Regions from separate parts of the Actinomadura vinacea genome, predicted to be linked through region 1. Evidence: riboswitches for the same ligand, from Rfam matches in the RefSeq annotation. Region 1 holds a riboswitch; the other holds the start of a gene.
The links. A riboswitch is a leader RNA that binds a small molecule or an ion and turns the genes downstream of it on or off. The one in region 1 is predicted to bind glycine.

Region 1 (9,118 bases):
ACGGGCCGCCGCGGCGAACTTCGGCTGCTGCCGCCGCGAGGGACCGTCGCCGGGACCGGAGGAGGTGCCCGTCGTCCTTCCGGATGAGTCCTCGGAGGACAGGATCATGTGTCCTCCGCGCCGGCGAGTATCTCCGCCAGGTGCATGACGCGCACCCGCCCGCGCAGCCGCGACAGCGCCCCGCCGATATGGGCCAGGCACGAGTTGTCGACGGCGCAGACCACGTCGGCGAAGGTGTCCTGGATGTGCCGCACCTTGTCGGCGACCATCGCGACCGACACGTCGGCGTTCTTCATCGCGAACGCGCCGCCGAACCCGCAGCACTCCTCCGCCGCCGGCAGCTCCACCAGCTCCAGGCCCTTGACCTCGCGCAGCAGCCGCAGCGGACGGTCGTCCAGCCCGAGCGCGCGCAGCGAGTGGCAGGTCGGGTGGTAGGCGACCCGGTGCGGGAACGACGCCCCCACTTCGGTGACGCCCAGCACGTCGACCAGGAACTCGGTCAGCTCGTACACGGCCAGGTCCTCGACGGCCCGCGCCAGCCCCGCGTCGCCGGCGTCCCTGGCCAGCCGCGGGTAGGCGTGCCGGACCGTCGCGGCGCAGGACGCCGAGGGCGTCACGATCACGTCGCCGCCGCCGAACGCCGCGGCGAACCCGCGCGCCAGGCCGGCGGCCTCGCGGTGGTAGCCGGTGCTCCAGTGCGCCTGACCGCAGCAGGTCTGGCCGGACGGGAACGTCACCTCGTGCCCGAGCCGTTCGAGCAGATCGGCGACCGCACGCCCGGTGCCGGGGAACATCGCGTCGTTGAAGCAGGCGACGAACAGAGCGACACGCATCACAGCCCTCCTCCCCCTGACCCGTCCCCGTGGGTCATCGTAGGGCCGCGGGCCGCGCCGACCGGCCGTCACCTCGATTCTGGGGGAAAAGGTTTCCCGATCGGTCGGCGTGTCGGCCTTCAGCCGTTATCCCGCGCGGGGCACGCTATGCCTGGCACCGCAGGGTGAGACGGGTCACAGACGCACGGTACTTCGGTACCACGGGACAACCGTCCCAACGGGCTATGGCCCGGGGAAGATGAACCGCATCACACTGAAGTGCGTCAGAACAGACGTCCGCAACCGAGTTACACGAGACCGGAGGCACGCCGATGTGCCCGCACCAGCCGCCCTGTCCCACGGCCGACGGCCCCAGCCGCGAGGCCGCACGCACCCTGGCCGCCCACCCCGAGCAGGGGTGGAGCCTGCTGTGCAACGGCGTCGTGCTCTTCGAGGACACCGGTGAGCTGCTGCCCGACGGGGGAATCATCGCACCGCACCGGCCGACGGACCTTCCGGAGCCGTCCGCCGCCTGACCAGGGGACCGTCCCGGGCTCCGCCGGGACTAGTCCAACGGGGTGATCTTCCTCGGGGGCCAGCTCGCCCGCCCAGCGCCTCTGGGCCCGTCCAGGGCCCGGAGGAGGCACGACCCTCTCCCTCCCATTCCCACGGCCCGACCCCACAGCCCACTCCCGCGACCGGCTTCCCAGCCCGCCGGCGCAGGCCGGCGGCGGCGCCCGCCTCTTCACCCGGTGGAGCGGGTCCAGCGACGCAGCCACGGACCGACCGCGGCGCCCACCGCCGCGGGATTCTTCGCCAGTTCGTGACGCTCGCCCGGCAGCACCGCGACCTCGGCGGCGTCCGCCGGATCCGGGATCCCGAAGGGGTCCCGGTCCCCGTTCACCACCAGCACCTCCACACCCGCGTCCCGCGCCTCGCGCAGTTCCCCGGCGCGCGACCGGTCCGGACGGCCCGGCGGACGCAACGGGAACGCCAGCGCGACCACGCCGGCCGCCCCGGCCGCCCCGGCCGTGCGGCAGGCCACCCGCGCCCCGTTGCTGCGGCCGCCCTGGACCAGCGGCAGGTCCCCGTACCGGTCCCGCAGCACCTTGATCACCTGCTGCCAGTCCTCGTCCTGCCGGACCGCCGAGCCGGGCGCCCGCCGCCCCGCCGCCCGGAACGGCTGCAGCACCCGCGCCACCGCGCCGCCGAGGCCCAGCGCGACCTCGCGCACGGCCAGCAGATCGGGGGCGTCCACGCCGCCGTTCGAGCCGTGCGTCAGGACCAGCAGGAACGCCGCGCCGCCCGCCCCCCGCGGGTCGTCCAGCGTCACCTCGGCCGGGCCCCGCGCCGTCACGATCTCCATGTCACTCACGGTAGCCGGTGCGGCCCGCCGGGCGGCGCGCGGACCCCGGCGGCGAAGATCCGGTAGGGCGGATCCGTACGGCAGACTGTGCCCATGGTGAAGATTACCGACAGCCAGTGGCGCGACTTCGTGTCCGAGGGCACCCGGACCGGGAAGATCGCGGTGGTCCGCGCCGACGGCAGCCCGCACGTGACCCCGATCTGGTTCGTGCTCGACGGCGACGACCTGCTGTTCACCACGCACGAGTCGGGGCTGAAGGGCAAGGCGGTGCGGCGCGACCCGCGGGTCTCGATCGCCGTGGACGACCAGACACCGCCCTACTCCTTCGTGACGATCACGGGCGAGGCGGGCGTCTCCGAGGACATGGCCGAACTGCGCCGCTGGGCCACGGCCATCGGCGGCCGGTACATGGGTCCCGACCGCGCGGAGGAGTTCGGGGCGCGCAACGCCGTCCCGGGCGAGTACCTGGTCCGGGTGCGGATCACCAAGGTCGTCGCCGAGCGCGACGTCGCCGGATAGCCGTCCCGGGCGGACGGGTCAGGTCTCGGCGACGGGTTCGGCGTCGGGCCAGCCCGGCGGCGGCGACGAGTCGGGCCCGCCCATGGCCGCCCGCAGCCGCTCGGCGAAGCTCTCGTGCAGCAGCGGGCCCCACGCGTAACCGCTGGGCACCCGGACGGCCTGCCCCATGGCCTGGTCCGCCTCCCTGGCCGCGTCCGACCGCGGATCGCCGGAGCCGGAGCCCGGCGGCGCGGGCTCCCCCTCGGCGTTCCGGGCGTACCGGACGGCCAGCAGCGCGTACATGTGGTCGAGCGCGCCGAACGCCTCACCGGCCAGCGCGGGCAGCGTGCCCTCCGCCACCGCGTGCTCGACCACCGGCTCCCACCACAGGTCGGCGGGTTCGGTGCCCGCCGCGTCCTCGTCGTCGGCGGCGAAGTCGCGGCGCAGCCGCGCCCGCACCTGGCCGGCGACGCCGGAGTCGGCCAGCCCTCGCCCCCACACCTCGCGCGCCTCGGCGCCGCGGCCGCGCAGCGGAAGCGTGCGCGCCAGCAGCTCGACGGCCAGCGGGCCCACGTCGGCGTCGGCGGCCGCGCCGGGCTCGCCGAGGGCCGCGCCGAACGCGCCGATCGCCTGGTCGAGGTAGGCGATGCCCAGCGTGACGGCCAGCCGCGCGTAGGCGTACGGCGCGGCCTCCCGGTCGACCAGCTTGAGCCCGGCGGTGAGGATCCGCAGGGCGCGCGCGGGCTCGCCGCGTTCCAGCAGCCGCTGGGCCAGGTCGTGCGCGGCGACCGGGCCGTACTCGGCGTCGCCGGTCCCGACCGCGTCCTCCCAGTGGCCGCGGGCGGTCTCGAAGTCGTCCTCGTCGTCGGCGAGGCGGGCCAGCGCCAGCAGTGCCGGCGGCAGATAGGCCGGGTTGCCGAAGTCGACCACGACCCGCCACGCCGGCCCGGCCAGCACGTGCTCGCCCGCGCGCTCGTGGGTGAGCGCCAGGTGGTAGGCGGCGCGCGGCCCGTACTCCGGGTCGCCGGTGGCGATGGCGTCCCGGTCGGCCTCCCGGGCGGCCTCGACGTCGCCGCGGTCGTCGAGGACGACGGCGAGCCCGAGGGCCGCCTGGGCCCGGTGCGGGGTGCCGCCCAGGTCGAGCACCTTCTGGAACAGGGCGGCGGCCCGCTCGGGCTCGCCCGTCTCGGCCAGCCGCCTGGCCTCCTCGCAAAGCCGCGCGGGGTCGGCCGGATCCGGGGTCTCGCTCATGCTCGCCTCTGGGGGTCGGGTCGGTGAGCCGAGCCTACCGACGGCGGCCGCGCCCGCGCCGGGGCGACACCCGGATCCGCCGGCATGATCCACGAAATCCCCGCAGAAGCCCCCGGGCCGGACGGCTCAGTCCTCGAAGGCCTCCGGGGGCGGGCAGGAGCAGACCAGGTTGCGGTCGCCGTAGGCCTGGTCGATCCGGCGCACCGGCGGCCAGTACTTGCCGTCCCGCAGCGCGGGCAGCGGGTACGCGGCCTCCTCCCTGGTGTAGGGGTGCTTCCAGTCCTCGGCGAGCAGGCATTCGGCGGTGTGCGGGGCGTTCTTGAGCGGGTTGTCGCCGCGGTCGTGGGAGCCGTCGGCGACCCGCTGGATCTCCCGCCGGATCTCGATCATGGCGTCGCAGAACCGGTCGAGCTCGGCCAGGTCCTCGCTCTCGGTGGGCTCGATCATCAGCGTGCCGGCCACCGGGAACGACAGCGTGGGCGCGTGGAAGCCGTAGTCGATCAGCCGCTTGGCGACGTCCTCGGCGGTGATCCCGGTCTCCTTGGTGATCTTGCGGAGGTCGGCGATGCACTCGTGCGCGACCAGGCCGTTGCGCCCGGTGTAGAGGATCGGGTAGTGCGGGGCCAGCCGGGCGGCCAGGTAGTTCGCGGCGATGATCGCGCTCTCGGTGGCGGCGCGCAGCCCGTCCGGGCCCATCATCGCGACGTAGGCCCAGGAGATCGGCAGGATGCCCGCCGAGCCCCACGGCGCCGCCGAGATCGGCCCCACCCCCGTGTCCTGCGGGCCGGCCTCCGCGCGCAGCGGGTGGCTGGGCAGGAACGGCGCCAGGTGCCCGCGCACGCCGATCGGGCCGACGCCCGGCCCGCCGCCGCCGTGCGGGATGCAGAACGTCTTGTGCAGGTTGAGGTGGGAGACGTCGGAGCCGAACTCGCCGGGACGGGCCAGCCCGACCAGCGCGTTGAGGTTGGCGCCGTCGACGTACACCTGGCCGCCGGCCGCGTGCACGGCCGCGCACACCTCGGTGATCGTCTCCTCGAACACGCCGTGCGTGGACGGGTAGGTCACCATGATCGCCGACAGGGCCGCGCCATGCTGGGCGAGCTTGCCGTGCAGGTCGTCGAGGTCGATGTTGCCGCCGTCGTCGCACTTGACGACCACGACCCGCATTCCGGCCATGACCGCGCTGGCGGCGTTGGTGCCGTGCGCCGACGACGGGATCAGGCAGATGTTCCGGTGCCCCTCGCCGCGCGCGGCGTGGTAGCCGCGGATGGCCAGCAGCCCGGCCAGCTCGCCCTGCGAACCGGCGTTGGGCTGCACCGACACCTTGGCGTACCCGGTGATCTCCGCCAGCCGGTCCTCCAGCTCGCCGATCAGCTCCAGGTAGCCGCGGGCCTGCTCGACCGGCGCGAACGGGTGGATGTCCGCGAACTCCGGCCAGGTGACGGGCTCCATCTCGGCGGTGGCGTTCAGCTTCATCGTGCAGGAGCCGAGCGGGATCATCGACCGGTCCAGCGCGATGTCCTTGTCCTGCAGCCTGCGCAGGTAGCGCAGCATGGCGGTCTCGGACCGGTGCCGGTGGAAGACCGGGTGGGTGAGGTAGGGGCTCTCGCGGCGCAGCTCGCCGAAGGCGTCCCCCTGAACACCATCCGGCAGAGCACCGTCCGGCAGGGCGCCGGCCGGTGGGGCGCCGTCCAGGCCGAACGCGCGCCCGACCGCGCCGATGTGCTCGTCGGTGGTGGTCTCGTCGCAGGCGATGGCGACGTGGTCGGCGTCCACCGGGCGCAGGTTGACCCCGCCCAGCCGGGCCTTCTCCACGATCTCGGCCGCGCGGCCCGGGACCCGGGCGAGCACGGTGTCGAAGAAGCGGTCGTGCACGACCTCGACGCCGGGCGCCTCGCGCAGCCCGGCGGCCAGGCCGCGGGCGTGCCGGTGGACGCGCTGGGCGATCGCGGCCAGCCCCTCCGGCCCGTGGTAGACGGCGTACATGCTCGCCATCACCGCCAGCAGCACCTGCGCCGTGCAGATGTTGCTGGTGGCCTTCTCGCGGCGGATGTGCTGCTCGCGGGTCTGCAGCGCCAGCCGGTAGGCGGCCGCGCCGTCGGCGTCGACCGAGACGCCGACCAGGCGTCCGGGCAGCTGCCGCTGGATGCCCTCGCGCACCGCCATGTAGCCGGCGTGCGGGCCGCCGTAGCCGTACGGGACGCCGAACCGCTGCGCCGACCCGACCACGATGTCGGCGCCGGACTCGCCCGGCGGCCGCAGCAGGGTCAGGGCGAGCAGGTCGGCCGCGACCACGACCTGGGCGCCGCGCTCGTGCGCCTGCGCGGCCACCGGCTCCAGGTCGCGCACCGCCCCCGAGGCCCCCGGGTACTGCAGTAGCACGCCGAAGAAGTCGCCGTCGGGCAGCCCCCCGCCCAGGTCGGCGGTGGCGACCTCGATGCCCAGCGGGACGGCGCGGGTGCGGATGACCTCGATCGTCTGCGGGAGCGCGTCGGCGTCCACCAGGAACGTGCCCGGCTCCTTGCGCCTGGACGCGCGGTGCGCCAGCGCCATGGCCTCGGCGGCGGCGGTGCCCTCGTCCAGCATGGAGGCGTTGGCGACCGGCAGCCCGGTCAGGTCGCTCACCACGGTCTGGAAGTTCAGCAGCGCCTCGAGCCGGCCCTGCGAGATCTCCGGCTGGTACGGGGTGTAAGCGGTGTACCAGCCCGGGTTCTCCAGGACGTTGCGCAGGATCACGCCGGGAGTGATCGTGCCGTGGTAGCCGAGGCCGATCATCGAGGTCAGCACGGTGTTGCGGGACGCCAGTTCGCGCAGCCGCTCCAGCGCGGCGGTCTCGCTCAGCGCGGGCGGCAGGTCGAGCGGCCGGTCGGTGCGGATCGCGGCGGGCACCGCGTCGTCGATCAGGGCCTCGGCGCCGGAGTAGCCGATGGCCGCCAGCATCCGGTCCTGGTCGGCCGGCGCGGGCCCGATGTGCCGGTCCGCGAACGCGGACCGGGGGTGCTGCGGCGAGGCCACGGGGGCGAAGTACTGGGCGGTCATGCTGGGGAGCCTCCTGGGCTTTCGCGGTCGCTCAGGCGCCACCGGTACCGCGATGCGCACCGCGGCCGGCGGCCGTCTCCCCCTCTGTCATCGGCACCTGAGAGATTCGCCCGCGTCCCGGGCTTTCCCCTTCGGTGAGACCCCGTTCCCCCACCGGGGAACGGCGCCTGCTCTCCAGAGGTGCCTCGCCCGCGCGGTCCTTTTGCCTGAGAGGTTCCGGGGAGGGTTGCCCCTTCGGCGCCCCACACTGGTTGCGTGGGATCTCTCCCGCACAGGGTCGACGGCGTTCTCCATGAAACTCTATCCAACCCGCCGCCGGAACGATCGCGACGGGGCGGGGGCACGGGCGGCGGGCGTGCCGGAAAGCGGTCGGCCACCGGCCCCGGGCCGTTGATCCCGGGGGGCTACGGACCAGTACGATACCCACATCTCACGGGGACGGGACCCGACCGTGCAAGCGCTTGTGCGAACGCTCGGCCGGGCGGCGGGTCACGGCGCGGGCGGCGCCGGTTCTCGGCGGGGCCCGGCGACGGCCCCGGAAAATGGGGGCCGCGGGGGCCAGGAGGGTACGAATCACCTTGAACGTGAGAGCGGACGGACCGGGCACCGTGCTCGACCGCACGACGCCGGTCCGGGGACGCCGATCGCAGTGACAGGTCCGGACGGCGGTGTGGGCGTGACACAGACCCACCGGGAAGAGCACAAGGACGAGTCGGTTCGGCCCGGCCCGGCCGCCGCCACGGCCGTGCCCGTCGACGAGCCGCCGCGCCCGGACCGCATCCGGCGGCCCTCCGACGCGATCCGGTTCGCCGCCTCGGTGGCGGGGCTGGTGGCGGTGATGCTGCTGGTCTTGTTCGCCTTCGCCCAGCAGACCACGCACGGCCTGCAGACCGACATCACCCAGGGCACCGCGCACGCGCCGCGCTTCCTGCTGACGCTGGCCACGCTGGTGTCCAGCTTCGGGGTGCTGGCGGTGCCGGTGGCGTTCGCGGTGGAGCGCCTGTTCCACAAGGACGGGGTGCGGGTCGCGATCGGGCTGCTGGCCGCGGTGATCGCGTTCGCCGTGACCGTCCTGCTGGACGACCTGGTGATCTCCTCCGCGCCCGGCGGGGTGCTGGACTCGCTGATCTGGGGCGGCACCGAGACCGCGCCGGTGCACACCGACATCGCCCCGGTGATCGCGTTCGTCACCGCGGTCGGGATGGCCGGCCGCGCCCGCTGGCAGGCCGTCACCTGGACGATGATCGGGCTGGCCGCGCTGACCGGGCTCACCGCCGCCTACGCCTCGGTCGCCGCGCTGGCCGCCACCTACTTCCTGGGCCGCGCCATCGGCCACGGCACGCTCTACGCCGTCGGCACGCCGAACCCGCGGCCGCCGGGCCTGGCGGTCGTCGCCGCGCTGGAGCGCCTGGGGCTGCGCACCCTGCGGGCGCGGCGGCTGTCGGACGACGAGGACGAGGTCCGCCGCTACGGGGTCCGGATCGCGCACTCGCCCGACGCCGTCCCGACCGACGGCTCCGGCGTCGCGCTGCCCCGCGGCGACTGGCAGCTGGAGGTCAGCGTCCTGGACCGCGACCAGCAGACCGCCGGGGTGCTGTACCGGGTGTGGCGGCTGGTCCGGCTGCGCGAGGCGGCGCCCCGGCGCCCGGTGCGCTCGCTGCGCCGCTCGCTGGAGCAGGAGTCGCTGATGGCCTACGCCGTCGACGCGGCGGGCGCCCGCACCCCCCGGCTGGTCGGCACCAGCGAGGTCGGCACCGAGGCCGCGCTGGTGGCCTACGAGTACGTGCCCGGCCGGCGGCTCGACGACGTCCCCGACGAGGACCTCACCGACGCGGTGCTCACTGACGTCTGGGGGCAGCTGAAGCGGCTGCAGTCGGCCCGGCTGGCGCACCGGCGGCTGGAGGGCGGCGCGTTCCTGATCTCCGAACGGGGCCGGGCGTACCTGATCGACCTGCGCTCGGGCGAGATCGCCGCCGGGGATCTGACGCTCCGGCTGGACCTGGCGCAGTTGCTGACCACGCTGGCGCTGCGGGTGGGGCCCGAGCGCGCGGTCCACACGGCCGCGCGGGTCCTGGGCGAGAAGGCGCTGGCCGCCGCGGTGCCGCTGCTGCAGCGGGTCGCGCTGTCCCGCGACACCCGGGCCGCGCTGCGG
Region 2 (9,118 bases), on a different contig from region 1:
TTGCCGACCTCCGGCTTGCCGTGGTGAACCCACAGCTCATTGCCCATGGCGGCGGGGAAGCTGTAGCCGCCGGCGAACTCCTGTCCGTCCTTCACATGTCTGGTGTTGCGCTTGACCAGGTCACTTCTCAAGATCGTCTTGCGATGTCCGGGGCGGACGACCGTCCCGCGGCGAGGCACGGAGACCAGGCGACCTTCCTTGGCGAGCTTGCCCACCGCACGCGCGACGGCGTTGCGGCTGGCGTTGTACTGCTCGGCAAGCTTCTCCATCTGCGGCAGGGTCTCGCCCGACTGCCACTCACCAGCGTCGATACGGCGTTGCAGATCATCGGCGATCTCGTTGTACCGAGCTGACCCCACGTGTCCGACTCCTCGCGTTGGGTTTATTTGTTGAAGCTTATTGACGAGGGCGCACCCTACCGCCACCATGAACTTCGGCCGTGATTTGTTGAAGCAAATCATGCCGAAGATCGTCCATTCTCGACCTTGAAGACCTACCCGATGCGTCAGGCACGACCCGTCAAACCGGTGTTCCGGTGGGCAAGCCGACGAAGGAGGCCGGGCCCATGGCAGATGCTAGAACCAGCCTGTCTCAAGCGGCGCCAGCAACGCTCGCAGAACCATGCTCAGCAGGCGCTCGGTGAACGCCGAGACGGTGGCCCAGGAGGGCCTGGACATGACCTTTGTGGCGGCGGCCACGGCTCCGGCCCAGGTCCGCACCCATCTGAAGTTCCGGCTCTCGGACTGGGGGCTCCTGCGCGCCGCGGAAGACGTGTGCGTGATCGCCGGTGAGCTGATCACCAACGCGGTGGAGAGCACACCCGACCGTGAGATCCGGGTGAGGTTCACACGAGAGCGGTGCGGGGTCGTGCTCGCCGTCTGGGGCAGCTCGGATGACCTCCCGGTGAGCAGACCTTTGGCGGAACTCTCGCTAACGGACATCACCCCGGATCCTGAGGCGCTGGACCCCGGGCACGACGACGGCACGGGTGGATGGGGTCTGCCGATCATCGAGGCGCTGTCCGCTCAGTGCGGGGTCCGGAAGACCCACCCGCATGGCAAGTGGGTGTGGTCTCTCGTCTCGTTCTGAGCCCCTCTGCGGCTACGTTCCGGTGGGCGGTGGCAGGTCTGGGACGGGGGGCGGCCAGGGGAGGACGGTGTTGATCTCGCTGGCGCCGCGGCGGCGCCGGGGCAGGTCGTCGGACTCGCCCTCCGGGGTCGGTTCCGGCGTGGCGGGCTCGGCCGGGAGCTGGGGCTCGAAGGTGATCAGGCCGTCCTGGGTGAGCGTGGCCAGGTCGTGCATCACCGAGTAGAGGCCGCGGCCCAGGGAGAAGGCGATGTCGCGCACCGTGCGGCGACCGTTGACCTTTGACAGGACGTCGCCGCGGGGCGCGCCGTCGTCCGGGGGCACGGGTTCGGGGACGGCCGGATGCGGACGCCTGTTGATCTCCAGGCCGAACTCCCGCCACTGGGACGCCGCGGCCAGCCTGCGGGCGGTCTCGCGGACGAGCCGATGGGCGTCCAGACCGGGATCGGCGGGCAGCAGCGGCGCGAGATCGTCCTCGCCGTACGGCTCGGCGGTGCAGGTGCGCACGCCGCACAGGGCCATGGCGAAGACGGCGTCGACGACGGCGACCTGGGTCAGGACCTGGAGCCCGGCGGCGCCGAGGAGGCCGCGGTCGACCAGTTCGGCGGCCATCCGGCCGTGCGGCGCGGCGGCGGCGAACGCGTCGGTCCAGTCGGCCTCGGAGATCCGGCCCGAGCGCAGAAGCAGGGATTCGGGCCCCGGCGCGGCGGGTGTGCCGGCCGCGACGACGAGTCCGTCACGCATCGTCACGGCGCCGGCCTGGCCGCCCTCGATCCGCAGCGTCCCGGAGAAGCGCTCCTGGCCGCGGCGCTGGAGCGCGGAGTCGAAGATGCCCGTCCGCGCGGGTGGGTCGGCGGTTGAAAAGGAAGGTGCGGTCACGTCGTCCGTCCAGAACGGGGCCAGTGTGCTCAGGGGCATCATGCCAGGCGCCGCGGGCCCGTTTCGGCCGGACGCCGGGACGGGCCTCCACTCGTTACATCACTTCCGGGCGACCCTAAGTCAGGTAAGAAAGCAACCGATTTCCTAGTTGAAATGTCCAACTTGGTCCGGCTTGCGCCGGTATGTTGGCGCTGATCAACAAGACCTGCTCACGCCGGGGGGACAGGGGATCTCGCACATCCCCCCGCGGGCGGATAGACCGTGATGAGGGGCCTGAGTGGACATCGAAGCCGCGCTCAAGCAAGCCATGACCATCGAGGGGGCGCTCGGCGCCGCACTCGTCGACTACGAGAGCGGCATGTCGCTCGGGACTACCGGGGGAGGCCGCGACCTGGACCTGGAGGTCGCCGCGGCGGGCAACACCGAGGTGATCCGGGCCAAGACCCGCACGCTGGAGGCGCTGCGGATCGACGACACCATCGAGGACGTCCTCATCACGCTGGACCGCCAGTACCACGTGATCAGGCTGCTCAACCGGGGCGGCAGCCGGCTCTTCCTGTACCTGGCGATGGACCGCTCCCGCGCCAACCTGGCCCTGGCGCGCCACACCCTGCGCGGCATCGACAACGACCTGAGCCTCTAGAACGTCACGTCGCCGCCGGTCGTCCGACCGCGACCGGCCGCCGATCCCGGAACGATCAGCCGGGCCGCTCCGCGCTGCCCTCGTGCACACGCGCGATACCGATCTCAATAGAGGGAAGAACACCGGGGATGTCAAACGAAACGGTCCTCGCGGAGCTGCACGCTCTGCGCGACAACGTGGCCGGGGTGACCGACAGCGCGGTGGCGTCGGTCGACGGAATGCTCATCGCCTCCGACACCGCGGAGGTCCGTCCCGACGTCCTGGCCGCGCTCGCCGCGGCGGCCCTGGGGCTGGGGAAGAGCGCCGGGAAGGAGGTCGGCATGGGCGAGCTGCGCGAGGTCGTGACCCGCTGCCAGCTCGGTCACATCGTCGTCTACGCCGTCTCCACCGGCCAGCTCCTGGTCGTCCTGGGCGACGAGGGCCTGGACATCACCCGCCTCCATCTGGAGTCGCGCCCGGCGGTGACGCGCCTCGGCGACCTCCTGGCCAACTGACGGGTCAGTCGTCGTCGTCCTGGGGCCGGGGCTTCCGGGTTCTGGTTCCCCGGCGGGGAGAGCGGCCTCGGACGGCTGAACGGAGCGCGCGTTCCCTGCCGGTGGTCCTGCGGCGGGCGGGGTTGAACGGGGTCCTGCGGGCCGGGCGGTCGCGGGTGACGCGGCGGCGGGTGGACGGTCTGCGGTGGAGGAGTTCGGGCGGGATCAGGTCGTGGCGGCCGGCGATGAACTCCTGGATCCAGATCTTGACGCGGATCAGCGGGCGGCGGAAGCGTTCCTCATGCCATGCGGCGGAGCGGGCCTTGCGTGAGCCCGGGGCGTACTGCCAGCGGGCCCACGGGGAGCCTGGACGGGCCACCCGGATCGCGCCGATCACCAGCAGGAGCGGCAGGAAGAGGCCGGCCAGGCCGGTCCAGATCTTGCCCTTGAAGACGGTGATCACGGCCAGCGCCAGGTTGACGATCAGGGACGCGACGTAGACGGCGCCCGGCAGCGGAGGGCTCCCGTCCTGGTCGGGCCGGAGGCCTTCGAAACCGACCGGGCGGACGCCGAGCAGGAGGAGGCCGGTCACGGCGATCGCGACGAAGACGGCGTCGACGGACGCGCGGCCCTTCTCCGTCCAGTAGACGTCGCTGAGGTGCAGGATCAGGGCGAACTCGTCCAGCACCAGGGCGGAGCCCACGCCGAAGATGACGGCGGCGGTGACGACGAAGCCCTGGTAGTCCTCCGGGACGGCGAAGCCCATCACGCCGCCCACCAGCATGAGGACGACGCCGAACACGACATGGTGGATGTGCAGGTCGCCGGCCTTGACGTTGCGGAACCACCAGCTGACGTTCGCGCGGATCAGGCGGACGTTCACCCGCGTCGCCACGAAGGTGATGATGAACGCCACGAAGAAGGCGAACAGCGGCAGCCGCCCGGTGTCGGCCACGCGAACTGAGAAGAAATCGGACAAGGCACCCCCCTGGGCCCCATGATGCCCTGTGACATGCGGGGATATCGTTAATGGGCGACGAAGGGGGAGGGTATGGGCCGTTCCGTGGACAGGTGCGACCCGGGCCGCCGGGAATGGATCTCCGAGGCGATCCGGAAGGTGGAGGCCGACGCGAACCGCAGCGCCGACACGCACCTGCACGTGTTCCCGCTTCCGGAGGAGTGGGGCATCGACCTGTATCTGAAGGACGAGTCGGTGCATCCGACCGGGTCGTTGAAGCACCGGCTGGCGCGGTCGCTGTTCCTGTACGGGCTGGCGAACGGGTGGATCTGCGAGGGCACCACGATCATCGAGGCGTCCAGCGGGTCGACGGCGGTGAGCGAGGCGTACTTCGCGCGGCTGGTCGGGCTGCCGTTCGTGGCGGTGATGCCGGAGCGCACCAGCCAGGAGAAGATCGAGCTGATCGAGTTCTACGGCGGGCGGTGCCATCTGGTGGCCGATCCGGCGGCGATCTACGCCGAGTCGCGGCGGCTGGCGCGGGAGTGCGGCGGGCACTTCATGGACCAGTTCACCTACGCGGAGCGGGCGACGGACTGGCGCGGCAACAACAACATCGCCGAGTCCGTCTTCGAGCAGCTGCGGCTGGAGCGGTTCCCCGAGCCGTCCTGGATCGTGGTCGGCGCGGGGACCGGCGGGACGTCCGCGACGATCGGCCGGTACGCGCGGTACCGGCGGTTCCAGACCCGGGTCGCGGTGGTGGACCCGGAGGGCTCGGCGTTCTTCGGCGCGTTCGCGGACGGGGACAGCGCCCGTACCGCGGCGGGTTCGCGGATCGAGGGGATCGGGCGGCCGCGGGTGGAGCCGTCGTTCCTGCCGACCGTGATCGACCGGATGATCCAGGTGCCGGACGCGGCGTCGATCGCGGCGATGCGGTGGACGCGCGAGGTGACCGGCCGGAGCGTGGGCGGGTCGACCGGGACGAACATGTGGGGCGTGGCGCTGCTGGTCGCGGAGATGCTGGAGCGCGGCGAGCGCGGCAGCGTGGTCACGCTGATCTGCGACGGCGGCGAGCGGTACGCCCGCACCTACGGGTCGGACGACTGGCTCGCCGGGCAGGGCATCGCGGTGGGCCCGTACATGGACACGCTGCGGGCCTTCCTCAAGACGGGCGAGATGCCCTAGCCGTTGAAGCGGATGGGGTTGACCAGGTCGGCGTAGATGAGCAGGCCGCCCATCACGATCAGCACGGCCGCCATCACGTAGGTGAGCGGCAGCGCCTTGGCCACGTCGACGTATCCGGGGTCGGGACGCCGGAAGAGGCGGGCGAAGCCCTTCTTGACGGCCTCCAGGATGGCCCCGGCCATGTGGCCGCCGTCCAGCGGCAGCAGCGGGACGAGGTTGAACATGCCGACGGCGAGGTTGAGGGAGCCGAGCAGGGCGATGAACATCGCGACCTTCTCGACGGTGGGGCTCTCGGAGGCGGCGATCTCCCCGCCGAGGCGGCTGACGCCGACCACGCCGATGGGGCCGTTGGGGTCGCGCTTCTCGTCGCCGAAGGCGGCGTTCCAGACGCCGACCATCTTCTGCGGCATCCGCAGCAGCGCCCCGGCGGTGTGCGCGGTCAGCTCGCCCATGTAGTCGGCGACGGCGACCGGGCCCTGGCGCTCGCGTTCCTGGAGCGGGGTGATGCCCAGGAACCCGACGTTGACCACCTTTTCGGTGTCGTTGAGGTCGTACATCTGGTTGCGGGTGACGGGCACCTGCAGTGCGACGGGCTTGCCGTCGCGCTGGACGGTGACGGCGACGGTGCGGCCGCCGGAGTCGCGGATCAGGCCCTGCAACTGGTCGTAGGAGCCGATCTTGCGGCCGTCGTAAGTGGTGATCCGGTCGCCGGCCTTGAGCCCGACGGAGGCGGCCGGGGTCGGGGTGTAGCCCTGCGGGCAGTCGGTGAGCTTGGAGCCGGCGGGGATCGCGCACTTGGCCACCGAGCCGATCACCGGCTGCGGGGTGGGGGTGCCGATGCCCATGAGCAGGATCCCGAAGAACATCACCGCGAGGATGAGGTTCATCGCGGGCCCGCCGAACATGATGAGCAGCTTCTGCCACCACTTCTTGGCGTAGAAGACGCGGTCCTCGTCGCCCGGGCGGATCTCCTCCAGCGACGCGCCGCGGGCGGACTCGATCAGGCTCTGCCACGGCCCGGTGCTGATCTGCCGGACCTCGCCGGGCCGGTCGCCCTTGCGCGGCGGCAGCATGCCGATCATGCGGACGTAGCCGCCGACCGGGATCCACTTGACGCCGTACTCGGTCTCGCCCTTGTGCCGGGACCACATCGTGGGGCCGAAGCCGACCATGAACTGCGGGGTCCGGACGCCGAAGAGCTTGGCGAAGGAGAAATGGCCCAGTTCATGCAGGGCGATCGACGCCAGCAGGCCGAAGAACAGGATCAGTACTCCCGCCAACCAGCCCATGCTCGCCCCGTCCCTCCGTGATCTCCAACGACCCGTTCAGGGTACGTGAATCCGGGCCTCTCGTGACCGTGGAGTTATGCACGCGTGGCCCTTGCGCACCCGCCGGTGGTACGGCGGGTGCGCCCCGTCCGGTTCAGCGGGGCGGGGCGCCGGCGGCTGGTCGGCGGGGTGCGGCCGCTGCTAGCCTGGCCACCAGCCGATGATCCCGCGCGGGAGAGTGCCCTGGCAGCCGGTCAGGGACGCCGAAGGAGCAAATCCTCCCCGGAACCTCTCAGGCCCAAGGACCGCGCGGGCCAGGCGACCTCTGGAAAGCGGGGACGCGACCGTCCCCCGCCGAAGGTGAAAGCCCTCCGCCCTCCGCGGGCGTGCGGGGTGAAGCTCTCAGGCGCCGCGACCGGCCGATGACAGAGGGGGAGGCACCGACCGCGCCCGGTGCGGGTGGGACGATTGGTTCCACGCGCCCGCGACGAAGGAGCCGACCCATGTCCAGCACAGCGCCCTCAGACCCGGGGGACGCCAGGAAGACGCCGCTGTACGACGTCCACCGGGCCCTCGGCGCGCACCTCGTCGACTTCGCCGGCTACCTGATGCCGCTGCGGTACGCGAGCGAGACCGCCGAGCACCGCGCGGTGCGGTCCGCCGCGGGGCTGTTCGATCTGTCCCACATGGGGGAGATCTTCGTGGACGGTCCGGAGGCGGCCGCGGCGCTCGACTACGCGCTGGTCGGCAACCTGTCCCCCATGGCCGTCGGCAAGGCCCGCTACACGATGATCTGCGGGGTCGACGGCGGGGTGCTGGACGACCTGATCGTCTACCGGCTGGCCGAGCAGACGTTCATGGTGGTGGCCAACGCCGCCAACGCCGCGACGGTGCTGGCCGCGCTGACCGAGCGGGCGGCGGGCTTCGCGGGGGCGCGGGTGGCCGACCGCTCCGGCGAGTACGCGCTGATCGCGCTGCAGGGGCCGGACGCGCAGGGGATCCTGTCCCGGTTCACCGCCGCCCCGCTGCCCGACCTCCGCTACTACGCGATCATGGCGGACGAGGTCGCGGGCGTCGACGCGCTGATCGCCCGTACCGGCTACACCGGCGAGGACGGCTTCGAGCTGTTCGTGTCGGCCGCGGACGCGGTGCCGCTGTGGAACGAGCTGGCGGCGGTCGAGGGGGTGACCCCGGCCGGGCTGTCGGCGCGGGACACGTTGCGGCTGGAGGCGGGCATGCCGCTGTACGGCAACGAGCTGACCGTCCAGACCAATCCGTACGAGGCGGGCCTGGGCAGGGTGGTCAAGCTGGATAAGCCCGGAGATTTCGTGGGAAAGGCCACGTTGGCCGCGCAGGCGCAGACCCCGCCAGGCCGTAGGCTCGTAGGGCTGGTCGCGCGCGGCCGCCGGGCGCCCCGCAAGGGGTACGAGGTCGTCATGTCCGACGGCACGCCGTGCGGGGTGGTGACGAGCGGCGCCCCGTCCCCCACACTGGGCACGCCGATCGCGATGGCCTACGTGGACATCGGGGTGGACGAGGACGGGCTCGCCGTCGACGTCCGCGGCCGCCGGGAGCCGGTCGACGTGGTCGCCCTGCCCTTCTACAAGCGTTCCTGAGACCTGGAGAGAGAAACCACCGTGAGCGTTCCGGAGCAGCTGCGCTACAGCGAAGAGCACGAATGGGTGTCGGGCCTCGGCACGGCCGAGGACGGCATCGTCACCGTCGGCATCACCGCGCACGCCGCCGACGCCCTCGGCGAGATCGTCTTCCTCGAACTGCAGCCCGGCGAGGGCGACCAGGTCGAGGCCGGCGAGCCGTGCGGCGAGGTCGAGTCCACCAAGTCGGTCAGCGACATCTACTCCCCGGTCAGCGGCGAGATCACCGCGATCAACACCTCGGTGATCGACGAGCCCAAGGTGATCAACGACGACCCGTACGGCGAGGGCTGGATCTTCAAGGTGCGGATCTCCGACGAGCCCGGCGACCTGCTGGACGCCGAGGCCTACGACAAGCTGATCGAGGAGTCCTGACCGTGTCGTTCAAGGACCCGCTGAACGAATCCCTGGCCGAGGCCGACCCGGAGGTCGCCCGCGCGGTGGCCGCCGAGCTGGACCGGCAGCAGTCCACGCTGGAGATGATCGCCTCGGAGAACTTCGCGCCGGCGTCGGTGCTGGAGGCCCAGGGGTCGGTCCTCACCAACAAGTACGCCGAGGGCTACCCGGGCAGGCGCTACTACGGCGGCTGCGAGTTCGTCGACATCACCGAGCAGCTGGCCATCGACCGCGCCAAGGAGCTGTTCGGCGCCGAGCACGCCAACGTGCAGCCGCACAGCGGCGCGCAGGCCAACACCGCGGTCTACTTCGCGCTGCTCCAGCACGGTGACACGATCCTCGGCCTCGACCTGGCGCACGGCGGCCACCTGACGCACGGGATGCGGCTGAACTACTCCGGCAAGGTGCTGAACGTGGTGCCCTACCACGTCCGCGCCGAGGACGGCCTGGTCGACATGGACGAGGTCGCCGCGCTGGCGGCCGAGCACCGGCCCAAGATGATCGTCGCGGGCTGGTCGGCCTACCCGCGGCAGCTCGACTTCGCCCGGTTCCGCGAGGTGGCGGACTCGGTGGACGCG

Region 2: it holds a riboswitch for glycine, as region 1 does, so the genes downstream of both, gcvT (glycine cleavage system aminomethyltransferase GcvT) here and gcvP (aminomethyl-transferring glycine dehydrogenase) in region 1, are expected to answer to the same signal.

What each region holds. Positions count from the first base shown of each region.
Region 1 is NZ_BAAARW010000024.1:58,193-67,310, reverse strand. It holds gene ABD340_RS31680 (lactate utilization protein B) at 1-108, opposite strand, end outside; gene ABD340_RS31675 ((Fe-S)-binding protein) at 105-833, opposite strand; gene ABD340_RS31670 (DUF5999 family protein) at 1,145-1,348, shown strand; gene ABD340_RS31665 (alpha/beta hydrolase family protein) at 1,558-2,178, opposite strand; gene ABD340_RS31660 (PPOX class F420-dependent oxidoreductase) at 2,272-2,697, shown strand; gene ABD340_RS31655 (tetratricopeptide repeat protein) at 2,716-3,927, opposite strand; gene gcvP (aminomethyl-transferring glycine dehydrogenase) at 4,054-6,966, opposite strand; glycine riboswitch at 7,041-7,150, opposite strand; glycine riboswitch at 7,151-7,246, opposite strand; gene ABD340_RS31645 (flippase-like domain-containing protein) at 7,643-9,118, shown strand, end outside.
Region 2 is NZ_BAAARW010000020.1:753,671-762,788, forward strand. It holds gene ABD340_RS27905 (GntR family transcriptional regulator) at 1-461, opposite strand, end outside; gene ABD340_RS27910 (ATP-binding protein) at 622-1,089, shown strand; gene ABD340_RS27915 (hypothetical protein) at 1,102-2,007, opposite strand; gene ABD340_RS27920 (hypothetical protein) at 2,273-2,608, shown strand; gene ABD340_RS27925 (roadblock/LC7 domain-containing protein) at 2,737-3,102, shown strand; gene ABD340_RS27930 (hypothetical protein) at 3,107-4,036, opposite strand; gene cds1 (L-cysteine desulfhydrase Cds1) at 4,133-5,221, shown strand; gene ABD340_RS27940 (M50 family metallopeptidase) at 5,218-6,510, opposite strand; glycine riboswitch at 6,711-6,807, shown strand; glycine riboswitch at 6,812-6,921, shown strand; gene gcvT (glycine cleavage system aminomethyltransferase GcvT) at 6,993-8,105, shown strand; gene gcvH (glycine cleavage system protein GcvH) at 8,127-8,519, shown strand; gene ABD340_RS27955 (serine hydroxymethyltransferase) at 8,522-9,118, shown strand, end outside.